DNA from 4 places in the Bacillus sp. N1(2025) genome. Region 2 is predicted to be linked to each of the others. Evidence: riboswitches for the same ligand, from Rfam matches in the RefSeq annotation. Region 2 holds a riboswitch; each other region holds the start of a gene.

Region 1 (5,881 bases), 130 kb from region 2:
GCCCCTAAACATAAACCGAAGAAAACGGACATCATCGCAATCGGCAGCAAGACAGCGATACCTGCGAGAAGATTCATCCACTCGGCGGATAAACCGGCAGCCGCTGCTGCGATAAAACAAATGACGATTTGTAAAATGGCTAACGGCAGCATCGGCATTGCATAACCGATGACATAATCGGCTGTTTTTAAAGGGGAAGCAAACAAACGGGTCAAAAGGGCGGTCTGTTTGTCTTTTGCGATCAGCAATGCAGAGAACATTGTAAGGAAAGCGAAACCGAAAACAATGAGTCCAGGTGCTAAGTGCTGAATTTTAAAGGTATCAAGCGGCGCATTTTTTTCAATCGCCGTAAACAGAAACAATAGAATAACAGGCAGTGCGATTCCAAGGATAATAGACAGGGGGTCACGAAAAATTTCTTTGCGGTTGCGAATGGCGAAATCAAGCATAAAGACCCGCCTCCCCGTCACAAATCGCTAAAAAGGCATCTTCAAATGTGGCTGAATGAGTTTGCTTTTTCAGAGCCTCCGCCGTGCCCAGTGCTTTTAAAGTCCCATTTTCTAAAATGCAAATACGATCTGCCAGGGCTTCAGCCTCTTCTAAATAGTGTGTCGTTAATATAATCGTCATGTCTCCCTTTAATGCCTCAAGATTTTTCCACAACTCGCGGCGTGAACGGACGTCCAGCCCTAATGTCGGTTCATCTAAGAAATAAATATCCGGCTTGGTGATCATTCCCATTGCGATGCTGAGGCGGCGCTGCATTCCTCCTGATAATGTTTTTGTTTTTGCTCTTTCTTTCTCTTTTAATTGAAACAATTCGAGCATCTCATCCGTTCTTTTTTTTGCTTCTTTTTTCGGAATTCCGTAGACTCCGGCTATAAACTCTAAGTTTTCCCGTACGGTTAGATGAGGAGCGATGGCTGTTTCCTGCGGGGACATATTCAATTTCGGTTTTATTTTATCCAAATCAGTCAAAATACTGTGTCCAAGCACTGATGCATCACCCTCATCCGGAGAAAGAAGTCCGCAAAGCATACTGATTAATGTCGTTTTTCCGGCTCCGTTCTCACCGAGTAAAGCGAAAAATTCCCCTTTCTCAACTGAGAACTCAAGACGGTCAACGGCGGCGGTTTCTTTATAATGTTTCGTTAATTGCTTCAGCTCAATCGCGTGCATTTACTCATCCTCGCTATCTTCATCGATTTGCTTAGCGTTTAAAATATCTTTTGCAAATTCGAAAAAGAGTTCTTGTTTTACAAGTGCGATACCTTGCTGGTCATCCCCGAGCATAAGCAGTGAGTCCCCCGGATTTATATCGAAAACATCTCTTGCTTCTTTAGGAATGACAATCTGTCCTTTTGTACCCACTTTAACAGTCCCGAATATGTGTTTTCCTTTTGGTGCCGTCATGTTTATCCCTCCGAAATATGAATTGTATTTTTTGTATGAATTGTAATACTTCGTATACTAAACATACATTAACCTTCCATAAAATGCAATAAAATTCATGAAATAGTATTATTTTCATAAAAAAAGCACTCCTGCTATAAACAGGGGTGCTTTTGATTTTATCGTTTGTGTTCCTTTATCATTTCCAGATGGGGGATGCCCGCATCGAGAAATTCTTCGCCGGATGTGACGCGGTATCCTTGTTTTTCGTAAAACGGAACCGCCTGCGTCTGCGCATGTAAGAGAAAGCTGTCGGCGTCCTTGGCTGCCGCCGCTTTTTCAAGCGCCTGCATAATGACGGCTCCGACGCCTAAAGAACGATGGCTTTTCATCACGCAGATGCGTTCTAATTTTCCATGCCCGTCTTTCATGCGCCATCTGCCGGCTCCGACCGGCTGGCCGCCGTCATATATGACTATATGTTCTGACGTGTCCTCGAATTGATCAATCTCTTCTTCTTCCGGAACGTGCTGTTCTTTAACAAAGACCTCTTTTCTGACGAAAAAAGCGTCGTTCAGCTGTTTTTCAGTTTTTGCGATGATGGATTCCAAGCAGTTATTCTCCTCCGCCTAATAAAAATGTTTCGTACACAGTCCATGAGCCGTTATCCAGCTGATAGAGCAGGTGAAAACGGTCGATGACTTCTTCGTGGGAAATGTCCTGCATTTTCAGCTGTCCGAGTACGTCGGAATGTTCATCTGACGACAGCTTCTGGCCGACCGTGACATGCGGAACGAAGCTGTATTCCGGCTCGCCGGATAATGCTCCTGAGTAGCATTTCTCACTCAGGGATTTTAATTCCTCCGTCGACTCTGCTTTCATATATATCACATTATTCACAGGAGAAAACGAGCTGTATTTTGTGATTTTCAGAACGAGCGGATGCGACTCTTTCGCCGTCTGTCTCAGCTGTGATACGACCTGCTCGATTTCCTGTTCTGTCGCTTCAAACGGATCTCTTACCGTCAGATGCGGCGGAATGAGCGCATAGCTCGGGTCGTAGCGTTTCCGGTACGAATTTGCGAGATCCTGTAATTTTTTTGATGGAAATAAAACAATACCGTATTTCATGAAAGTTCCCTCCTTAAATGAATGGTTACAGCATTTTTTTCAGCGCCGGCGTGATGAGCGGCTGCCAGTAGGTCCATTTATGATCCCCGTCGAAGGTTTCATACGTGTATTCGGACTGTTTGCTTTCCAGCAGCTGTTTGAGCTCTTCGTTCGGCGCGGTGAAATCAAGAACCTGGCCGTCCGTCGTGTGAACGCCGGTTTCTTTTTCTCCGATTTGATGATAAACGGAAATCTGTTTGAGATCCTCCGACTGCCGGACGGCATCCAGCACGTGCCCGTCAACATACGGAGACTGCATGATGACGTTTCCAAACATGTTCGGATAGTCAATCGCCGTCATGAGCGAAACGGTTCCGCCGAGGGAATCCCCGATCATGGTGCGGCCGTATCCGACTTGATAAGTCGGGTATTCTTTGTCGATAAAAGGAACGAGCTCATTGGCGATAAACCGCTTATATGAGGCGAACTTAGAGCCTTCTGGATGGTATGTGTTTCTTCGCTCCCGCACATTTTTATAAGGGACGCCGATAATGATGCAGCGGTCAATTTCCCCTTTTGACATAAGCTCTTCCGCCTGCCGCCCGATTCTCCCTAATCTGAAATAATCATGGCCGTCCTGAGCGATGACCGTATGATATTTATACAGGGGGGAGAAGGTGGCGGGCAGGTAGACCAAAACGGTCATTTCCTCTTCAAGCTCATGGGAGAAAAGTTTTTTCTCATGAATGATTCCGTTTTTTGATGCCACTTCGCATTCCTCCAGCCCGCTTCTTATCTTGATGGTTTTTTCCTATTGTACCATGAATTATTAGAAATTTCTTTCTTCAGATGCGCTTCTTGCGAGAGTTCAGATAAATAAAAAGTTGTTGAAATCCATTTTATTGTGCGTTAATATAGAACAATCAGAAAATACAAAACAATATTCTTATCACGAGAGGTGGAGGGACTGGCCCTTTGAAACCTCAGCAACCGGTTTGCTTTGCCGCGGGAAGGCAAAGTGCCAAGGTGCTAAATCCAGCAAGCGATTCACATGCTTGGAAGATAAGAGGAAGAGAAAAGCTCCTTCTTCTTATGAAGAGGGGGCTTTTTTATTTTTGAAAAAGGATGGTGCTTACTGATGACGCAGCATGTTGATACAAAATTAGCCCAAATCGGAAATAGAAGCGAAGAAGCAACGGGAACGGTCAGTCCGCCGATTTATCTGTCCACCGCTTACCGCCATAGAGGAATAGGAGAATCTACAGGTTTTGATTACGTGCGCACGAAAAATCCGACACGCCAGCTCGTCGAAGACGCCATCGCCGTGTTGGAAAACGGTGCGAGAGGATTTGCCTTCAGCTCGGGAATGGCAGCCATTCAAACCATTATGGCTTTGTTTAAAAGCGGGGATGAATTGATTGTATCCTCCGATTTATACGGAGGCACGTACCGTTTGTTTGAAAACGAATGGAGAAAATACGGCTTAAGCTTTATTTACGATGATTTCAGCGATGAAGACTGTTTACGCTCCAAAATAACGGAAAACACGAAAGCGGTATTTGTTGAAACGCCGACAAACCCGTTAATGCAGGAGGCGGACATTGAAAAAATTGCCCGGATTACGAAAGAAGCCGGCCTGCTTTTAATTGTGGATAATACGTTTTATACCCCGGTGCTCCAGCGCCCGCTTGAACTGGGAGCGGACATCGTCATTCACAGCGCCACAAAATATTTAGCCGGGCACAATGATCTCCTTGCCGGTCTGGCTGTCGTTAAGGATGAAGAGCTCGGCGAGATCATGTTTAATCACCAAAATGCGATCGGTGCCGTTCTTTCGCCGTTTGATTCGTGGCTTTTAATGAGAGGGATGAAAACACTCGCACTCAGAATGCGCCGTCATGAAGAAAACGCCCGTGAACTTGCAGAATTTTTAGAACAGGAAGAAGAAATCGCCGACGTGTTATATCCCGGAAAAGGCGGGATGCTGTCTTTCCGGCTGCAAATAGAGGAATGGGTCAATCCGTTTTTAAAGGCGCTGAAAACGATCTGTTTCGCAGAAAGTCTCGGCGGGGTGGAAAGCTTTATTACATATCCCGCGACGCAGACGCACATGGACATTCCGGAAGCTATCCGTATCGCAAACGGCGTCTGCAACCGTCTGCTGCGTTTTTCAGTGGGCATTGAACATGCAGAAGATTTGAAGCGGGATGTCAAGCAGGCATTACAGCAAGTAAAAGAGGGGGCCGTATCATATGAGTAATCACAATTGGACGCTGGAAACCCAGCTTGTGCACAATCCATTTAAAACAGACGGAGCCACCGGAGCCGTCAGCGTGCCGATCCAGCATGCTTCCACATTCCATCAGTCTTCATTTGAAGAATTCGGGACATATGACTACAGCCGCTCAGGCACACCGACAAGAGCAGCGCTTGAAGAAACGATCGCAGGTCTTGAAGGCGGAACGAGAGGTTTTGCTTTCAGCTCCGGTATGGCGGCGATTTCGACGGCATTTCTGCTCTTATCCCAAGGCGACCATGTTCTCGTCACGGAGGATGTGTACGGCGGAACATTCCGCATGGTGACTGAGGTTCTGTCCCGTTTCGGGATCGAACATACCTTTGTCGATATGACGGATATCAACGAAGTGGCGCGGAATATCCAGCCGAACACAAAGGTCATTTATATGGAAACACCGTCAAATCCGACACTTGGAATTACTGATATTAAAGCGGTTGTCCAGCTTGCAAAAGAAAACGGCTGTCTGACCTTTCTGGATAATACATTCATGACACCTGCACTGCAGCGTCCGCTTGATCTCGGCGTTGGTATTGTGCTTCACAGCGCAACAAAATTCCTGAGCGGACACAGTGATGTGCTGTCAGGCCTTGCCGCCGTAAAAGATGAAGAGCTCGGCAATCAGCTGTATAAGCTGCAAAACTCATTTGGAGCGGTGCTCGGCGTTCAGGACTGCTGGCTCGTATTGAGAGGCTTAAAAACATTGCAGGTCAGACTGGAAAAAGCGAGCCGGACGGCTGAGCGGCTGGCTGCCTATTTTAACAGGCATCCCGCCGTCAAAAACGTTTACTATCCCGGCCTTGCCGGACACCCGGGAGCCGATACCCATAAACGTCAAGCGAGCGGAGCGGGCGCCGTCCTGTCTTTTGAATTGGAAAGCAAAGAAGCCGTCAAAAAGCTGGTCGAAAACGTATCGCTTCCGGTATTTGCCGTCAGCCTCGGCGCCGTCGAGTCCATTCTCTCATACCCTGCAGCCATGTCGCATGCCGCCATGCCGAAAGCAGAGAGGGAGAAACGCGGCATCACAGACGGCCTTCTGCGCCTGAGCGTCGGAGTCGAAAACGCCGAAGATTTAGAACGGGA
Region 2 (5,881 bases):
TGGGGTGGACGATGGAAATTTATAAAGGCGAGAAAAAGCGGCATCAGTTAGAAAAACACTCAATCGCGCATTTATTCTCTTTCCCCGCTGAAAAGTTTATGGAAGTGCACGAATATGAGCGGGACGAATGGATGATTCAAGAGGGCAGGAGGCCTGACTTCCTGTTTTACGTGATTGAAGGAAAAGCGAAAATATATGTAACCCATCAAAACGGGAAAGTTTCTTTAATTAATTTTATCAACAAAAATGATTACATCGGAGAGATGGAACTATTACATGAAGTGTATTACACAAAAGGAATTCAAGCCTCAGCGAAGACTGTTTGTTTTGCTCTGCCTATTTACCGCTGCCGCGCGCAATTGCTGCAGGATGCGAAATTCCTGCGTGAGTTGGCTAAGTTTTTAAGTGCTAAGGCAACGCTTATGGCTTCGAAATATTCACAAAGTCTGGCGTTCCCGCTTGAAAACCGGCTTGCTGATTTTATTTTGCAGACGGCTTATGAAGGGGTTTATAAAGAGAAGCACGTAACGGTCTGTGATTATTTGGGTGTATCTTACCGTCATCTCTTGCATGTGCTGACGCAATTCTGCCAAAAAGGGTATTTGCAAAAAGAAGGGCGGGGCTATCAAATTAAGCAGCATGATTCATTATATGAACTTGCAGAAGCGCTGAAGAATAAGTAGCACGCCCAGAAAAAACAGCCACCCGCGATTTGCGGATGGCTGTTTTCATTATACAAGCTGAGCTTGTTTTTTTCGTGCCTGTTTCGCGGCGTCGACCATATTTTTTAATGCCGCAACGGTTTCTTCCTGCTGTCTTGTTTTCAGTCCGCAGTCCGGGTTTACCCAGAAGCGGTCAGTCGGACACACTTCAAGCGCGTCATCAATAATTTGATAGATTTCTTCAGTTGCCGGCACACGCGGGCTGTGAATGTCGTATACACCGAGTCCGAGGCCTTTCACGTAAGGATGTTCTTTCAAGTATTCTAAAAATCCTCCGTGGCTTCTGCTGTGTTCGATTGTAATGACATCCGCGTCAAGATCATTGATCGTATCTACGATATCTTCAAAGTTGCTGTAACACATATGCGTATGAATCTGCGTCTCATTTTGCACAGAAGACGTCGTTAACCGGAATGCTTCTGCGGCCCAAGTTAAATATTCATCCCAATCCTGCGTTTTTAACGGCAGTCCTTCGCGGAGCGCGGGTTCATCCACTTGGATAATTTGGATACCGGCATCTTCAAGCGCTTTTACTTCTTTTCTGAGGGCAAGCCCGATCTGGAAGGCGATTTCTTTTCTTGAAATATCCACACGCGGGAATGACCAGTTTAAGATGGTGACAGGTCCCGTCAGCATGCCTTTCATGTGTTTTTCCGTCAGCGATTGGGCGTAGACCGTATCTTTTACCGTCATCGGTTTGATAAATTCGACATCTCCGAAAATGACAGGCGGACGTACGCAGCGTGAACCGTAAGACTGCACCCATGCATATTTCGTAAAGGCGAATCCGGCCAGTTTTTCACCGAAGTATTCCACCATGTCCGTCCGCTCAAATTCTCCGTGAACGAGCACGTCTAAGCCGATTTCTTCCTGAATGTCAACCCAGCGCTTCGTTTCCGCATTAATAAAGGCTTGGTACTGTTCATCCGTCCAATCTTTTTTCCGCCATTTTTGCCGTGCGCTCCGCACCTCGGCAGATTGAGGGAAGCTTCCGATTGTCGTCGTCGGCAGAAGGGGAAGACCGAGTGATTCATTTTGCAGCGCCAATCGTTCTTCAAAGCTTGCCGGACGGGAGAAATCTTTTTCCGTCAGCTGATTCAGCTCTTCTTTTTGAGCTGAGTTCGCTCCTGTTGCGAATGCTTTTAAAGCCTTAAGTGCCGCTTTTGACTCTTCGATCTGCTCACTGACGGCCGCTTTGCCGGACAGAAGCCCTTCTTTTAAGACGCCGAGTTCCGCCAGTTTTTCTTTAGCGTATGACAGGCCGTTCAGCAAATCCTTTTCAAGGTGCTCGTCAGGGTGTTTTGCCACCGGCACGTGCAGAAGGCTGCTTGAAGGCTGAATCCATAATTCCTCAACGTCAGCGTGGCTGAGGATATCCAGAGCTGCATCAAGGCGTTCTTCAACATCGATTTTCCAAATGTTGCGCCCGTCGATCACACCGGCTGCCAGCACTTTATCTTTCGGGAAGCCGTGCTTTTTCAGCTGCTCAAGGTTTCTGCCTTTATCATGCACGAAGTCAAGCCCGATTCCCTGTACGGGATAAGAAACGAGTTCTTCATATGCATCAACCGAATCAAAGTATGTCTGCAGGAGAACATTCAGTCCTGAAAGCTCTTTTGTGATCGCTTCATAGAGGTCTTTGGCGGCACGGACGTCTTCAGAAGAAGCTGTCACAAGGGCAGGCTCATCAATCTGAACCCATTTGACGCCTTCTGCTTCAAGCTCTTTCAGCAGCTGAACATAAAGAGGAACAAGGCGTTTTTGAATCGCTTTCGCTTCTGATTCTTCGTATCCTTTCGCAAGCGTGACGAATGTGTACGGACCGACGATGACAGGTTTCGTTTCCGCTCCGAATTCTTCTTTGATCCGGCGGTAGTCATCAAGCTGTTTGTTTCTCGTCAGACGGAATTCAATGCTTTCGTCATATTCAGGAACGATGTAATGGTAGTTGGTATTAAACCATTTCGTCATTTCACTGGAAACGGCGTCTTTTACACCGCGGGCAATCGCAAAGTATGTATCAACGGGATCCGTGATGCTGCGGAATCTTTCCGGAATCCAGTTAAAGCTGACGGCTGTATCAAGCACATGGTCATAATGGGTGAAATCAGAGACCGGCACGATATCGATATGCTGGTCAAGCTGTGTTTTGACAGCTGATAAGAATAAACCGTCAAGTTCTTTAAGAAACGTTTCTTTGTCAGTGTTTCCTTTCCAATAAGCCTCAAGCGCTTTTTTCCATTCTCTGTTCAAGCCGATTCTCGGAAAACCGAGGTTCGAAGTTTTGATTGTTGTCATTAAGTTTCCTCCTTTAAGTGAGATGTAACAAAAAAGCCCCTTTCTCATGAGAGAAAGAGGCTTTAACTTCAAAATGTAAGCCTCTCTCATCTCTCAGATCACGTCTGATGGAATTAGCACCGTGCCTTATGAGACAGTCGTCTCGGCGCAAAAATCACGCGCCCCATTTCACAATGGAATTACGGTCGGTTGCTGTTGGGGTCAAAAGGCCAATCCCTCGCCCAACTCTCGATAAGAGAAAGTATTTCAATTTTTTTGAAAAGTTACATCATTTGTTGGTTATCTTATCAGCTTATTCAGATCACTGTCAATAGAAAATCTCACATTTTAAAAATTGGTGATGTGACAAGCTGACCATTCATTATATGAGAAAAATATCAGAAAGACAGCAGCTGTGCCTGTTCGGCTCTTTCCATCAGCACTTCAGGCGCGTCTAAATACAGAAACCCGTTCCCGGCCAATGTTTTGGCGATGTCCAAAGGAAGGGTCCGCCGCACGAGCTGGGCGTAGACTTCAGCCTCAGAAAGCGTCCGCTGAAACGCGTCCTGTTCAAGCCCTTTTATTAAGGCAAGCGCTCCGCTCACATGCGGGGCGGCCATTGAAGTGCCCGTCAGCTTCCCGTATTTATGGTTGGGAAGGGTGGAGAGAATATTTTCTCCCGGAGCCACTAGGTCAATCTCTTTATTGGCGTTTGAAAATTCAGACGATTTACGGGCGATTGAGACTGATCCGACTGCGATCACTTCGTTGTAAGCGGCCGGATACGACAGTTCCTCTGTACGCTCGTCTCCGTCGCCTTCGTTTCCTGCCGCGCAAACGACCAGAACACCGCTTTTTACCGCATTTGCGACGGCTTCTTTCAATTCAGGCACATCGCTTGGCCCGCCGAGTGACATGGAAATGATATCGGCCTTTTGTTCAACGGCGTAGTTGATGCCGTTAATGATCCATTCGTATTTGCCGCTGCCGTTTTGACCGCCGAGAACTTTAACAATTAAGAGGCTTGCTTCCGGCGCGACACCCGAAATTCCGCCGTTTGAATCATTGGCGGCAATCGTTCCGGAAACGTGTGTCCCGTGTCCGTTATAATCGGAAATCGCGTCTTCTTTGCCTCCGTCATCATCGGTGAAGTTTTTCCCGCCGACAATCCGGTCTTTCAAATCAGGATGATTGATGTCGCAGCCTGTGTCAAGCACCGCGATTTTAATATCCTTGCCTTTAAACCCTTTTGCCCACAACTCTGGCGCCTTAATCACTTTAATACCCTCTGGAAGCTCGTTCACATCCATGATCTGTTCATCCGTGACATAAGGAATCAAATGCATTTCACCATTCATAAAAAAGCCCTCCTTTTTTATGCTTGCGAGTGGATACAAGGGTGTTGCTACTATTTTATGGCAGAGCATGCCGGTCGGAAAGAGTCATTTGAAGCATTTTCATAAAAAAGGCGTAATCTATTGCACTAAAAAATTTCAAATAAATGGATAGTTTAACAGCTTTTATTTTCATTCATGACCCGCTGACGCTATAATTGGAAATGGGAAAGGAGAAGAGATATGAAGATAAATGAAGCATTATACGACTATTTTACAGAACAAGCGGATCAAATTGCGGAAGAGTGGATCGAAACGATGGAAGATTCGGACCCGAATTCGGTTTATTCTTTGGCAAATCCTGTCATCACAGAAGAACTGACGGAGCAGGATAAAGAATTTTACCGGCATATTAATAAAATGTATATCATGCCGGAAAAAGAATTTTTAGAAGAGTTCGAGCAGTGGGTGATTGAGCTCGCGAAAGACCAGAAGCATCTGGATACACCCGTCCAGTATGTGGTCCGTGAATTCATGAGAAACCGGAGGCTATACATCAGTTATTATGATGCGTTTGCCGATAAACATGAATCTTCGTTTGCAGAGGGAGAAAGGAAGAAATGGGAGAATTTAATTGTACGAGTATTTGATTTTACGATTTACACGTTTGTCGATCATGCCGAGCATAACTCGAAAATGCAGCTGAACGCGCAAAGAGAAATGATTTTGGAGTTAAGCTCTCCGGTTATCACGCTGAGCAAACGGACGGCGCTGCTGCCGCTTGTCGGCGATATTGACACGGAGCGCGCCAAATTCATTCTTGAAAATACGCTGAGCACATGTGCCAAACGGCTGATTGAACATCTGTTTATTGACCTATCGGGTGTAGTGGTTGTCGATACGATGGTGGCGCATCAGATTTTTAAATTAATTGAGGCGCTGAAATTGATCGGCGTCACGTCCACTTTATCCGGAATCAGGCCGGAAATCGCTCAAACCGCCGTACAGCTCGGCATTAATTTCTCAGATATTACGATCAAGTCCAATCTCGCTCAGGCTCTCAATTATCATCAATAACATACATAACAAAACAGGCTGCCGAATCACTCCGGCGGCCTGTTTTTATACAAACAACAATGAAATGAGCCAGCTTGCGCCGAATAACAGAAGCACGAGCAGGAAAAAACACCAGTCGGCGCGGCGCACGGTAACAGTTCTGTAAAACGTGCGGTTTCGGCTCCCCGTAAAGCCTTTAGATTCCATCGCGATCGCCGTGCGTTCCGCCTTTCTGATTGCGCCTGCCAATAGCGGAATGGTGAAGCGCCTGAAGGCGGAGAGCTTTCCTTTCAGCCCTGAATCAGACGCCGCGCCCCTGATTCTGTGCGCCTGCCGGATGATCAGGATTTCATCTTTCAGAAGAGGGAGAAACCGGAACCCCGCGATAACGCCGTATGCAAGCTTGGGCGGCAGCTTACACTGCTGAATCAGACTGAGCATGAACAGAATCGGATCGGTTGTGAAAAGAAACATCATCGACAAAGCGGAAAA
Region 3 (5,881 bases), on a different contig from region 2:
CGTTGAGGATTCATCCCGGTTATTTGATTCAAAACGGGAGCTTCTTCATACAACGTCCGTTATCAAACACCCTGTTTTTTATAAACAGAAAAACTATACGGGACATCGGCCGGCAATCAGCAGATCAGCTCTTCTCAGCCGTTACGCGCTGACATGTTTTCCGGATGAAATAGAAATGATAGAAAAGAACATTCTGCTTATCCCTCTCGGCAAAGCAGCAGAATCAGCCTGCCGCATGCTGAAGAAGAACGGCAGAATGGGGCATGCGGTCATTCTGGAAGGCTTCCCGCATCCGTCCGGAGCAAACGGACATCGTTTCAAACAATTTCACGAAAACAAACAATCGTTACGTGAACAAATTCAGCGCTTTGCCGGGTTTCTTCAGCAGCTGTAAAAAAACGCCCCGAATTTTCGGGGCGCTGCTGTTAAGAAGCGTATTCAGGCAATGCTTTATTGTGTTTTGCCGTTTTCTCTTCAGGTATTTTGATTTGATTTGTCAAGATTGCACTTACGAAATAGAGCGCTGCGAAAATCCATACAACTCCTTGTGCGCCGACAAGTCCGATGAACGCCCAGGCAAGCGCGGGGCCGACAAATGCCGACAGGCCCGCAGCCAGATTTAACACAGACATGGCAGCACCTTTATCGCTGCCGGCCGCCGTCGGCACGATAGCCCCGATCGGAACGAACCCGGCGAGGAGCCCTCCCCATATAAAACCGACAATGCTGACGAAAAGCAAGTTCCCATGTGATACAACAGGAGCATAATATAATAAAAGAGTAAAAATGCCGCAGCCCACTCCCCCGAACCACATGACAGTCTTTTTCCAGCCGAAGGCATCACCGACTGCGCCGAAGATTAAGTTAAAGACGATATTTCCGAGAAAGATCGTTCCCCAAATTTGAAGCCATACATTTGTAGAAATGCCGTGCTGCGCCATATGCATCGGAAGAAATACCGGAAATCCGTATGTACCAATGCTGTTAATGATCCGAATGATCCCCCCAGAGAGCACGCGCGGATTTTCAGCAAGGATGGTGATTCCCTTCATTAATTCCTGCGCTTTTTCCCGCTTATCTGCCTTTTTCTTTTCAAAGCGGTCCCTGTTTAAAATCAAAGCAAAAAACGCGCCGAGGCAGACCCAGAAAATTGAACTCCACAGTGTATTCAAATAGCCGAAGGATTTGATGGCCCAGCTTGAATACCAAGCACCGAATACAAACATCCCGCAGCAATATGCAATCCAGAACCAGCCGACCGCCGTACTGAGCCTGTTTTTCGGCGACCGGTAAATCACCCATGTCAAAAATGAATAGGCAAACAGCGGATAACCCAGCCCTTTAATAAAATACGTGACATACATCACCGGCAAATTAAGATTTTCAAATCCGTATGCGATAAACGCGGCTATGCCGATAACGTAAAACAACAGCCCCATAACCATCGTCCGCTTTGCGCCGAAGGCTTCGAGGCAGACCCCTGAAAACCAAGACGCCACAGCGAGAGAAATACCGTAAACCGTAAACAGGGATGCTGATTGCTGTACCGTCAGCCTTGTTCAAGGCCGTCCCCCATCATAAACAGCACGACCCCTAAAAATCCCCAGGCGAGCTGTTTCGGAATTCCTATTTTATTAAGCATTTTTGTTCCTCCTCAGCAATCTCTCATGTTGTCATCTCATCCCCAATCAGGCTTTCACCGCCGGCTGAAAATGAGTAAATAATTTTTGCGTATATTTCCATTCTTCATATAGGAAGAGATCCGTCTGATCCGCTTCCGGCTCAATTACCTTCGTGCGGCTCGAAAGCTCTGCTTTCACACCGAGAGCTTCGTTGCAAATCATCGCCGCTCCCATTGCGGATGCCTGGCTGAACCCCTCTCTCTTATAGATTTTCTTTTGGAGAAGGTTAGCAAGAAACTGCGTCAAAGCATCACTTTGGAAACCGCCGCCGCACACCTTCACATAATCTTGTGAAAAGGAAGCCACCTCTGTTAACGCCTCATAGTTCCATTTGATTGAAAAAGCGATTTCCAGCAGTGCGGCTTTGACAAAATGGGCTCTGCTTAAGTTTTGGGACAGCGGGGCGTCAAAAATAAATCCGCCTTTTGCCAGTGCGTTTTTCTCTGGCGATAAATAGGAGCCTAACGCAGAAATACAAGCATGATCATGTTTCGGCAGACTTGCGATTTCCCGTTCCATGACGCCGTAGGATTCATTCGGATAAAAAATGGATTTTAATTTTTGATAATTGAGTCCTGTTACACCCGGATTCGTTTCAAAGAGCCATTGACCTTCTTCTGTATGGCAATTCAGCCATGCATTCTTTAAACTTTCAGTTCCGGTCTCAGCTGTTATCTTTATAATCGGCGTCGTCGTGCCGGATACGATGACGATATCTCCCGGCTTTGCATCTGCACTTTTGATGGCAAGCTGTGTGTCTCCCCCGCCTGCAATCACAGGCACTCTTTCAGAAAGACCGAGAACCGCCGTTTTCTTAAACGTTAACATTCCGACAACCGTCCCAGATCGGACGAGTGAAGGAAGAATGGCAGAAGGCACACCGAAGATGTTGCATAATGTCTCTGACCACGCCTTTTTCCTTACGTCAAACAGCAGTGTTTCAGCAGCCTGTGACGGTTCATAGCTTAAAATACCGCTCAGCTCAAATGTCACCCAGTCACTGATGCTTGTGATGTACTTCACTTCTTTCCATAAAGACGGCTGTCTAGCTTTTAATCCGACAAGTTTCATGGCGGAAAATAAAGCGCTCGGAAGACGTCCGGTTTGCTGATGCACTTCTTCTTTTGCCTCAATCCCGTCTTTCCATTCACGGCCTCTGTTATCAATGTTGGGCAGACCGAGAAATGCCTTTTTATCTTTATTGATCAGAACAATTCCCTGCCTCTGGCTTGTTGAGGTGATTCCGATTAATGTAATATGAGGGCTTTTGGCAATAACCTTCCTTGCCATAGCGCTGATTTGCGTCCATAGCCCTTCCGGTGAGAAATATCGTCCGTCCGGATAAAGCGGATCCGTCACATATTCAATGTCTTCCCTTTCAAGCGCGGTCACTTCACCGCCGGCTGTCACGACCGCGACTCGCGCATTCCCCGTTCCGATGTCAAATACAAGGTAGCCTTTTTGTTCAGCCATTACAGCCTCCTCCTTCCGTTTCAAGTTCTCTTTTGTTATAAAGTTCACGTATTGAGCAGGTTTGGTCATGTTTCCATTTGAAAAGCGCTCCATTTAAAATCATCACATGATGATCTTCCACTTCAAATGTTGCACCCGCTAAATGGGGAGTCGCTAACACATTCGGCAAAGAGATCAATTCATAATCAGAAGATTCAGGCGGCTCGTGATAAAACACGTCAAGGATCGCTCCCTTAATCCGCCGTTCTTTCAGCACCCGCAGCAGCTCTTCCCTGTCTGTAACCGCCGCTCTTGACGTATTGACAAAAACAGCTCCCTGTTTCATCAATTGAAAGTGCCGGGCGCCGATAAGGCCGATGGTTTCTTCTGTGCGCGGCAAGTGAACGGAAACAATATCACTTTCAGAAAATACCCGTTCAATCGTCGTTTTTTCATACTCCCGGTTTTCATGACGGACAAATGGGTCATAGTAAAGCACCTTGCAGTCAAAAGCGGCCAATAGCCGGGCGATTCTCTGTCCGACAGCTCCGAAACCGATAAGGCCGACTGTTTTCCCCGTCAGCTCATTTCCTCTGAATTTGACGTAAGCCTGCAAATAATCACCATTCCACTTCCCGTCCTTCAGCCACTGATGGGAAGAATACGTATGACGCAAAAATGAAATCACATTTCCGATAAACATTTCAGCAACAGCCTGGGCATTGCGGGCCGGTGTAAAGAAAACGGGGATTTTTCTTTTAGTCGCCGCCGCAATATTCACATTAGACGGCATTCCTCGGCAGACACCGATAAAAGCGGTATCGGGCAATATGTCAATAACACGCTCAGACACCTCATCAAGTTCAGTAATAAGCCCCGACGCGTTTGTCTCTTGAATCATTCGGATCAATTCATCTTCCCGATAGGCCCGGCCGTGCTTCTTCCACGGCCGGTGCACAGTCCGGCCGAACAGCTCAGTCAGCTCCTTCAGCCCCTCGTCGTGATATGGTGCGGTAATTAAAACCGTCATGGTGCAAAACATCCTTTTCACATAAATTTTTTCATAAAAAAATCTCTTTCCCCAAAGAAGGAAAGAGATTCATATACCGTCTTTATGCGCTTGAAGCGCACAAATATGTATAGATCATCCTTTCCTATCTTTCAAGCATACGCTTGCTGGAATTGGCACAATAAATGTTGCCGAGGTTTCGTAGGGCCAGTCCCTCCACCTCTCTGGATAGAAAATAAAATGATGAAATTGTCAGGCTGTTTAAAAGAATAAACTCATCATAGAAAAGTCTTTCCGTGATGTCAACACTTTTTTTCTGAATTGACGTTCGATTTTGAAATGTTATAATGCTTACAATATAAACAAAGAGGAGAAATGGGCTATGAATTCTGCTGCAACACAGCCGAACGGGGTCTTTAAGTCGGTATGCTCACTAGACTGTCCCGATCAATGCGGCTTGCTTGTGACAAAAAAAGACGGAAAAATCGTTAACATTCAGGGAGACCCCGATCACCCGGTCACATCAGGGAATATTTGCAACAAAGTCAGACACATGGCTGAGCGTATTTATGATGAGAAGCGCGTAACCGTTCCGTTAAAACGGATCGGTAAAAAAGGTGAAGCCGCGTTTGCGCCTATTTCCTGGGAGGAAGCGATCAATACGATCAGTGCGCGCTGGAAAGAGCTTATTGCCGAAGAAGGAGAGGAAAGCATTCTTCCGTACAGCTTTTACGGCAATATGGGAAAACTGGCGGCAGAGGGAATGGACCGCCGTTTTTTCCATCGTCTCGGAGCGAGTCATCTCGAACGGACGATCTGCAGCAAAGCCGGTTCTGAAGGCTATAACTATACAATGGGTGAAGGAGCGGGTACTGATCCGGAGGAGACCATACATGCAAAGCTCTTTATTTTTTGGGGGATCAATGCCGTCAGCACGAATATGCATCAAGTCATGATTGCTCAAAAAGCCCGGAAAAAAGGAGCTAAAATTGTCGTTATCGATGTACATAAGAACCAAACCGGCCGGCTTGCCGATTGGTTTATTTCCATTCGCCCCGGCACAGATGCCGCACTCGCCCTCGGTATCATGCATGTCTTATTCGACGAAAACCTTCACGATGAAGCATTTCTCACAGAATACACCGAAGGCAGTGACGAATTAAAAGCGCATGTTAAACACTATGATCCGGAAACGGTTTCTGCTATTACAGGCGTTAAAGCCGACGATATCAGACGTCTTGCGAGAATGTACGGGGAAACCTCCCCTTCCCTTATCAGGATCGGAAACGGCATTCAGCACCATGACAACGGCGGAATGATCGTCCGCACCGTCGCCTGCCTTCCGGCTGTTACAGGACAGTGGCTCAACACCGGAGGAGGCGCAATCAAGCACAACAGCGCGGTATTAAACTATAACAGACAAGCGCTCCAGCGGCCTGATCTGCTTTACGGCAGGAAGCCGCGATCATTTAATATGAACAGGCTCGGAAGCGTTCTTTTAGAAACAAAACCGCCCGTACGCTCCCTGTTTATTTACGGTACGAATCCTGCAGTGGTTGCGCCGGAAGCGAATAAAGTCAGAAAAGGCCTGCTGCGGGAGGATTTATTTACAGTCGTTCACGATCTATTTTTAACGGAAACCGCCAAATATGCGGATATCGTGCTCCCTGCTGCATCCGCATTTGAAAACACAGATTTTTACACGTCTTACTGGCATCATTTTATTCAGCTGCAAAAA
Region 4 (5,881 bases), on a different contig from region 2:
CCAATTCCGCATTATTGACGCGAATCCTCTCGCAAGCCGTATACTCGGTATGCCGGATGAGGAGCTGAGAGCGTACACCGTTCCGGATATTCTTTCTTTATTTGATATTGAAAACGCGGGTGTTCCCGCCAGAAAGATTGATTTAGAAGGAATGGATAATGAAATCCCCTTCCTGTTAAGCAGCAGCGACAGCCGCAAACTGGAATTCTCCTTCAAAAGAAATATCATTCAAAATATGAATCTGGCCATCTTTAAAGATGTCACAGAGGCCAAAGAGCTTGAAGAGAGGCTGCGGAAATCCGACACTCTTCATGTTGTAGGGGAGCTGGCGGCGGGCATCGCCCACGAAATCAGAAACCCGATGACGGCGCTGAAAGGATTCATTCAGCTTCTTCAAGGAAGCATTGAAGGCGAATATTCTCTGTACTTTAACGTCATTACCTCAGAATTAAAACGCATCGAGTCTATCATCACTGAATTTTTAATTTTAGCGAAACCCCAGGCGATATTATATGAAGAAAAAGACGTGACGCAGATTATGAAAGACACGGCTGATCTTTTGAATGCCCAGGCCAATCTTGTCAATGTGCAGATCCATCTGAACCTGACCGGAAACATCCCGCCGATTTACTGTGAACCGAATCAATTAAAACAGGTGTTTATCAATATTTTAAAAAACGCCATTGAAGTCATGCCGGGCGGCGGCAATATCTACGTGACCATTCAGTCTTCTGATCAAGACCACATTTTGATTTCTATTCAAGATGAAGGAACAGGCATTTCCGAAGACAAATTAAAACGTCTGGGTGAACCATTTTACACGACAAAAGACAGGGGAACGGGCCTCGGTCTCATGGTCAGCTATAAAATCATCGAAGAACATCAGGGACGCATTCATGTGGAAAGTGAAGAAGGGAAGGGCACCGTTTTTCATTTGACGCTTCCGATCCGGCAGAATACCGAAGAAAGAAGGAGCGGGGAATGATCTGTTTTACAAGTGTGAGAGCGCCGTTTGGAACCGTCATCATAACAGAGGAAGAGAGCTTTATTACCGGCCTGTTTCTCACCGGGGAAGATTTTGAGGAATGGCGGAAAGACGCGCCCGGCGTAAAGCCGTGCGAAACCGCTTTGCTGTCGGAGGCGAAACAGCAGCTGGCATCATATTTTTCAGGAGAAAGAAAGCAATTCTCTCTGCCTCTGAGACAAAAAGGCACACCCTTTCAGGAAAGGGTATGGAACGCGCTGACGATGATTCCTTACGGGGAATCCCGAAGCTACGGCGATATGGCTGAAGCGATCGGAAAACCGAAAGCGGTGCGCGCCATCGGACAAGCCAATAAACGAAACCGGCTGCCGATTTTGATCCCTTGCCATCGGGTAATCGGCAAAAACAGCGCCTTAACGGGATACGCGGGCACGAAGACGGATGTAAAAGCGGTGCTGCTGAACATCGAACAAATATCCTATAAAGAAAAATAAAGCGTATGGCACGTTCCGTTTTTTCACGTCCGACATATCATTTTATTAAGTGAAAAAAGTTGGTCTGATGAAAAAGGAGGACGAAGCCTGATGAAAATGAGCCGTCCGCAAAAGATAGCCGGTTATGCAGAGCTGTTTTTTAAAATGCATCTCATTACAGCCGTCCAAAAAGATGAAGTGATTACATTGTGCAGACAAAAAAACCGCTGACATTGCCTGAGGCAATATCATCAGCGGTTTTTCAGCTCAGCTGGCAGTCAGTGAATAATTGTTCAATTTCTTCCGTGTAAGAGCCGGTCACAATTCCTTTCTCGGTTATAATGCCGGAAATCAGGCTGCCCGGTGTGATGTCAAAGGCCGGATTGAAGACCGGCACATCTTCGGGAGCGGTGCGTATGCCGGAGATCTGTCTGACTTCATCCGGATCTCTCTCTTCAATCGGAATCTGATAGCCGTTTTCAATCTGCAAGTCAAATGTCGAAAGCGGTGCGGCCACAAAAAACGGAATTTGAAAGGCGTTTGCCAAAATAGCGAGGCCGTACGTTCCGATTTTGTTGGCCGTATCACCGTTTTTTGCAATTCTGTCAGCGCCGACAATGACTGCAGAAATATGTTTTTCCTTCATTGTATGGGCGGCCATGCTGTCGGTAATGAGCGTGACATCAATTCCGCCCTGCATCAGCTCCCACGCCGTCAGCCGTGATCCTTGGAGAACGGGTCTTGTTTCACATGCGTAGATATGAAGGCCGAGATCTTTTTGTTTCGCTAAGTAAAAGGGAGCAAGCGCCGTACCGTATCGGCTTGTGGCAATCGAGCCCGCATTGCAGATGGTCATGATCTGGTCGCCTTTTTTAAAAAGGTGCAGCGCATTCTGGCCGATCATTCGGCATGTTTCTTCATCCTCAATCTGAATTTGAATGGCTTCATGAACGAGCGTTGTCTTCGCTTCATTGATTGAGATCGCATCCCTGATGGAATCCGTCAGTCTGTCAAGCGCCCACGCGAGGTTGACGGCAGTGGGCCTCGAACTGTTTAAATACGCTTTGACATCCGCGAACTGACGTCGGAAATCCGAAAGGTCGCGGGCTTCAAACGACTTGGCGGAGAGCGCGAGTCCGAACGCCGCGGTTATACCGATGGCCGGGGCGCCCCTTACTTTCAGCGTGACAATCGCGTCGAATACATCTTCCTTTGTTTCAAGTTCCACATATTCAGTGACGTCGGGAAGCTTTTGCTGATTTAAAATGCGGATGTAGGTTTCTTTCCATTCTACAGAACGGGGGATGGCAAATTCATTGGTCATGCTGCATCATTCCTTTACACGGAGCTTAAATTGGTCCAGAACCTCGGTGATATGCTTCAGTTTTTTTCTGTTTTCGATATAATAGGCGCCGATGTCAAGCGCGAGCTTCTTCCGTTCGATTCGTTTGTCAAACGGAGTGATTTCATCTAAGTCAGCCACATGGGCGAGTCCGATCGTGCGCCGGATCAGTTCGCATCCCGCAAAACCGACCGCTTCCTCAAACGCGTTTTTCAGTGTGTCTTCCAGCAGGTGTCTGCGGGAAGGCAAGCAGTCTTTCTCCCATGCTTCACTGAATGTTTTCACAAATGTATCCCATACGGCGGCAGTATGATCATATAACGGCTGTCTGTCGTCACCGTCGCGGCTGAGGGCGTTTAACAGCAGATTGGCGATAAATTGGCCGATGTCAAACCCGATCGGTCCGAAGAAAGCAAACTCGGGATCAATCACCTTTGTTTCATGTTCATCGGCAAAGATGCTTCCCGTGTGCAGATCGCCGTGAACCAATGTTTCCGCGGAATTCAGAAAGATGGCTTTCAATTCGTCAGCGCCTTCTTTCAGCCGGGAATTGTTCCAAACTTTTTCTGCGTATGGGCGCAGCTCCTCTTCAAAATCGTTTGTCTCATGGTCGAGAAACGGTTCTGTAAACACAAGCCTTTCCGTAATATTGCAAAGCTCAGGATTTGTAAACTGCTTTGCAAGCTGCTGCTTTACTTTCACATCAAGCGCATAATCAGATGAGTAAAACAGCGTTTTCCCTAAAAATTCACCGATATGAACCGATAAGTTCGGATAATGCTGCCCTTCCAGCAGCCCTTTTCTTGAAATCCGCAAATGGGAGAGGTCTTCCATTACCGTGACGGCCATTTCAGTATCGGAATAGTAAACGGCCGGAACGAGGTGCGGCACGTGTTCGCCCTGGCGGATGAGGGCGCTGCTTTCGATTCTCGCCCGATCAATCGTAAGCGGCCAGCTTTCACCGACGACTTTCGCGTAAGGGATTGCCTGTTTAATAATCAGTCCTTTTTTGTTTTCTTTATCGTAAACATGAAAGACATAATTTAAATTGCCGTCGCCGATTTCACGGCATGTCAGAGTGCTTTTGTTTTGGAATAAGCCGAGCTTGACGGCTAACGCGGCGGCGGAGCTTTCTGTTAATTGTTCATAAAGACTTGTTTTAGTTGCTGACATGGATTTACCCTCCAATTATGTAGTGGCAGTAAGAGATCGTGACGGAGAATACGCCCGAAAAAAAGCCTCCTTCTCTGAAAGAGAAGGAGGCTGAAACAGTGCAGTCCGCCTCTTATCTCTCAGATAACATCTGATGGAATTAGCACCGTGCCTTATGAGACAATCGTCTCGGCGCAAAATGTACGCGCCCCATTTCACAATGGAATTACGGTCGGTTGCTGTTGGGGTCAAAAGGCCAATCCCTCGCCCAACTCTCGATAAGAGAAAAATATATTGATTTGTATCACAATTCGGATTAATCAGTTGATGAAAATATTAGCAGGTGCCGGATATTCTTGTCAACATTTTTTTGAAAATTAATATAAATCACGCCGCAAGTCTTGGAAAACCGGAATGGTTCCGCGGACGGCCGCGCTTTCTGACACATCGATTTCCGCCCGGACTGCGCCTTCCGTCCGGTCTCCTTCGGCTAAAATCCGGCCCCACGGGTCAATAATCAGGCTGTGGCCGGCAAATTCATTATCGGGATTGGACCCCGTGCAGTTAGAGGCTGCGACAAAACATTGGTTTTCAATTGCTCTGGCGATAAGCAGGCTTCGCCAATGATCAAGGCGGGGCAGAGGCCATTCAGCAGAGATAAACAGGACATTCGCGCCCTGGGACGTATGCTTTCTGATCCATTCGGGGAAACGGATATCATAGCAGATCAGCCCGGCGCACTTGACACCATCAAGCTCAAAGGAACCGTCACTGTTTCCTGCTGACAAGTAAAGGTGTTCATCCATCAGCTGAAACAGATGTGCTTTCTGATACCGCTTCACGATCTGTCCGCTGTTATCGGCGATGTACATGGTGTTATAGACATTTTCGCCTTCTTTGACCGCAAAAGATCCGGCAACGAGGTGTACGTTGTATGTTTTTGCCGTTTCTTTAAGCCATTGTTCCGAAACTTTGCCGTTTTCATCCGCCAGCTGATCTAGCCGTGTGAGATCATAGCCGGTCGTCCACAACTCAGGAAGCACGATTACATCCGCATGGCGGCTTTCTTGCTCAATCAAAGATTCTGCTTTTTTAAAGTTTTCTGAAGGATTTCCGTATGAAATATCAAATTGCAAACAGGAAACGGTCCATTTCATTTTTTAACACCTCAAGTTTCTCTTTACTTTTTTTATTTAACCATATATGATGATGGACTATCATTTCAAGACATTTTTAGAAGGTGAAAATATGAACTTTGAAATCTCAGATGTACTCAAACAGCTGCCGGAACAATTTTTCGCATCATTGGTGCAAAAAGTGAATCAAAAGCTGAAAGAAGGCAGAGACGTCATCAATTTAGGGCAGGGAAACCCTGATCAGCCGACGCCTCAGCATATCGTTGAAGAAATGAAGCGCGCCGTCGAAAGGCCGGAAAATCATAAATACTCATCATTCCGGGGCGCTTACAGCTTCAAAAAAGCAGCCGCTGCATTTTATGAAAGGGAGTACGGGGTCACACTTGATCCGGAAACGGAAGTCGCCGTGCTGTTCGGAGGCAAGGCGGGACTTGTTGAGCTTCCGCAATGTCTTTTAAACCCTGGAGATACCATTCTGGTGCCTGATCCCGGATATCCTGATTACTGGTCAGGCGTCGCCCTTGCGAAAGCGAAAATGGAAATGATGCCGCTGACGGAGGTAAGAGGGTTTCTCCCTGATTACAGCGTAATTCCTGAAAAGGTGCGGAGCGAGGCGAAGCTGCTGTATCTCAATTATCCGAATAATCCGACCGGCGCTGTGGCGACAGAGGCGTTTTTCGAGGAGACGGTCGGTTTTGCGGAACAAAACGGCATTTGTGTCGTTCATGATTTCGCGTACGGAGCCGTCGGTTTTGACGGGCATAAACCGCTGAGCTTTTTGCAGACCGAAGGC

The links. A riboswitch is a leader RNA that binds a small molecule or an ion and turns the genes downstream of it on or off. The one in region 2 is predicted to bind S-adenosylmethionine.
Region 1: linked by a shared signal. The riboswitch ahead of ACNFN4_RS11090 (methionine biosynthesis PLP-dependent protein) and the one ahead of metE (5-methyltetrahydropteroyltriglutamate--homocysteine S-methyltransferase) in region 2 are both predicted to bind S-adenosylmethionine.
Region 3: linked by a shared signal. The riboswitch ahead of ACNFN4_RS18485 (2-hydroxyacid dehydrogenase) and the one ahead of metE (5-methyltetrahydropteroyltriglutamate--homocysteine S-methyltransferase) in region 2 are both predicted to bind S-adenosylmethionine.
Region 4: linked by a shared signal. The riboswitch ahead of mtnK (S-methyl-5-thioribose kinase) and the one ahead of metE (5-methyltetrahydropteroyltriglutamate--homocysteine S-methyltransferase) in region 2 are both predicted to bind S-adenosylmethionine.

What each region holds. Positions count from the first base shown of each region.
Region 1 is NZ_JBLTJB010000004.1:146,621-152,501, reverse strand. It holds gene ACNFN4_RS11120 (ABC transporter permease) at 1-449, opposite strand, end outside; gene ACNFN4_RS11115 (ABC transporter ATP-binding protein) at 442-1,179, opposite strand; gene ACNFN4_RS11110 (AbrB/MazE/SpoVT family DNA-binding domain-containing protein) at 1,180-1,413, opposite strand; gene ACNFN4_RS11105 (GNAT family N-acetyltransferase) at 1,572-2,003, opposite strand; gene ACNFN4_RS11100 (YjcG family protein) at 2,008-2,523, opposite strand; gene ACNFN4_RS11095 (esterase family protein) at 2,549-3,271, opposite strand; SAM riboswitch class I at 3,446-3,571, shown strand; gene ACNFN4_RS11090 (methionine biosynthesis PLP-dependent protein) at 3,641-4,762, shown strand; gene metC (cystathionine beta-lyase) at 4,755-5,881, shown strand, end outside.
Region 2 is NZ_JBLTJB010000004.1:17,896-23,776, reverse strand. It holds gene yeiL (transcriptional regulator YeiL) at 12-683, shown strand; gene metE (5-methyltetrahydropteroyltriglutamate--homocysteine S-methyltransferase) at 732-3,020, opposite strand; SAM riboswitch class I at 3,104-3,258, opposite strand; gene ACNFN4_RS10325 (S8 family peptidase) at 3,398-4,357, opposite strand; gene ACNFN4_RS10320 (STAS domain-containing protein) at 4,577-5,410, shown strand; gene ACNFN4_RS10315 (energy-coupling factor transporter transmembrane component T family protein) at 5,456-5,881, opposite strand, start outside.
Region 3 is NZ_JBLTJB010000010.1:89,025-94,905, reverse strand. It holds gene ACNFN4_RS18500 (hypothetical protein) at 1-394, shown strand, start outside; partial or broken gene ACNFN4_RS18495 (RbtT/DalT/CsbX family MFS transporter) at 426-1,642, opposite strand; gene ACNFN4_RS18490 (FGGY-family carbohydrate kinase) at 1,689-3,155, opposite strand; gene ACNFN4_RS18485 (2-hydroxyacid dehydrogenase) at 3,148-4,164, opposite strand; SAM riboswitch class I at 4,286-4,378, opposite strand; gene ACNFN4_RS18480 (molybdopterin oxidoreductase family protein) at 4,526-5,881, shown strand, end outside.
Region 4 is NZ_JBLTJB010000006.1:4,988-10,868, forward strand. It holds gene ACNFN4_RS14340 (PAS domain-containing sensor histidine kinase) at 1-985, shown strand, start outside; gene ACNFN4_RS14345 (methylated-DNA--[protein]-cysteine S-methyltransferase) at 982-1,479, shown strand; gene mtnA (S-methyl-5-thioribose-1-phosphate isomerase) at 1,721-2,782, opposite strand; gene mtnK (S-methyl-5-thioribose kinase) at 2,789-3,973, opposite strand; SAM riboswitch class I at 4,083-4,237, opposite strand; gene ACNFN4_RS14360 (carbon-nitrogen family hydrolase) at 4,330-5,109, opposite strand; gene ACNFN4_RS14365 (pyridoxal phosphate-dependent aminotransferase) at 5,201-5,881, shown strand, end outside.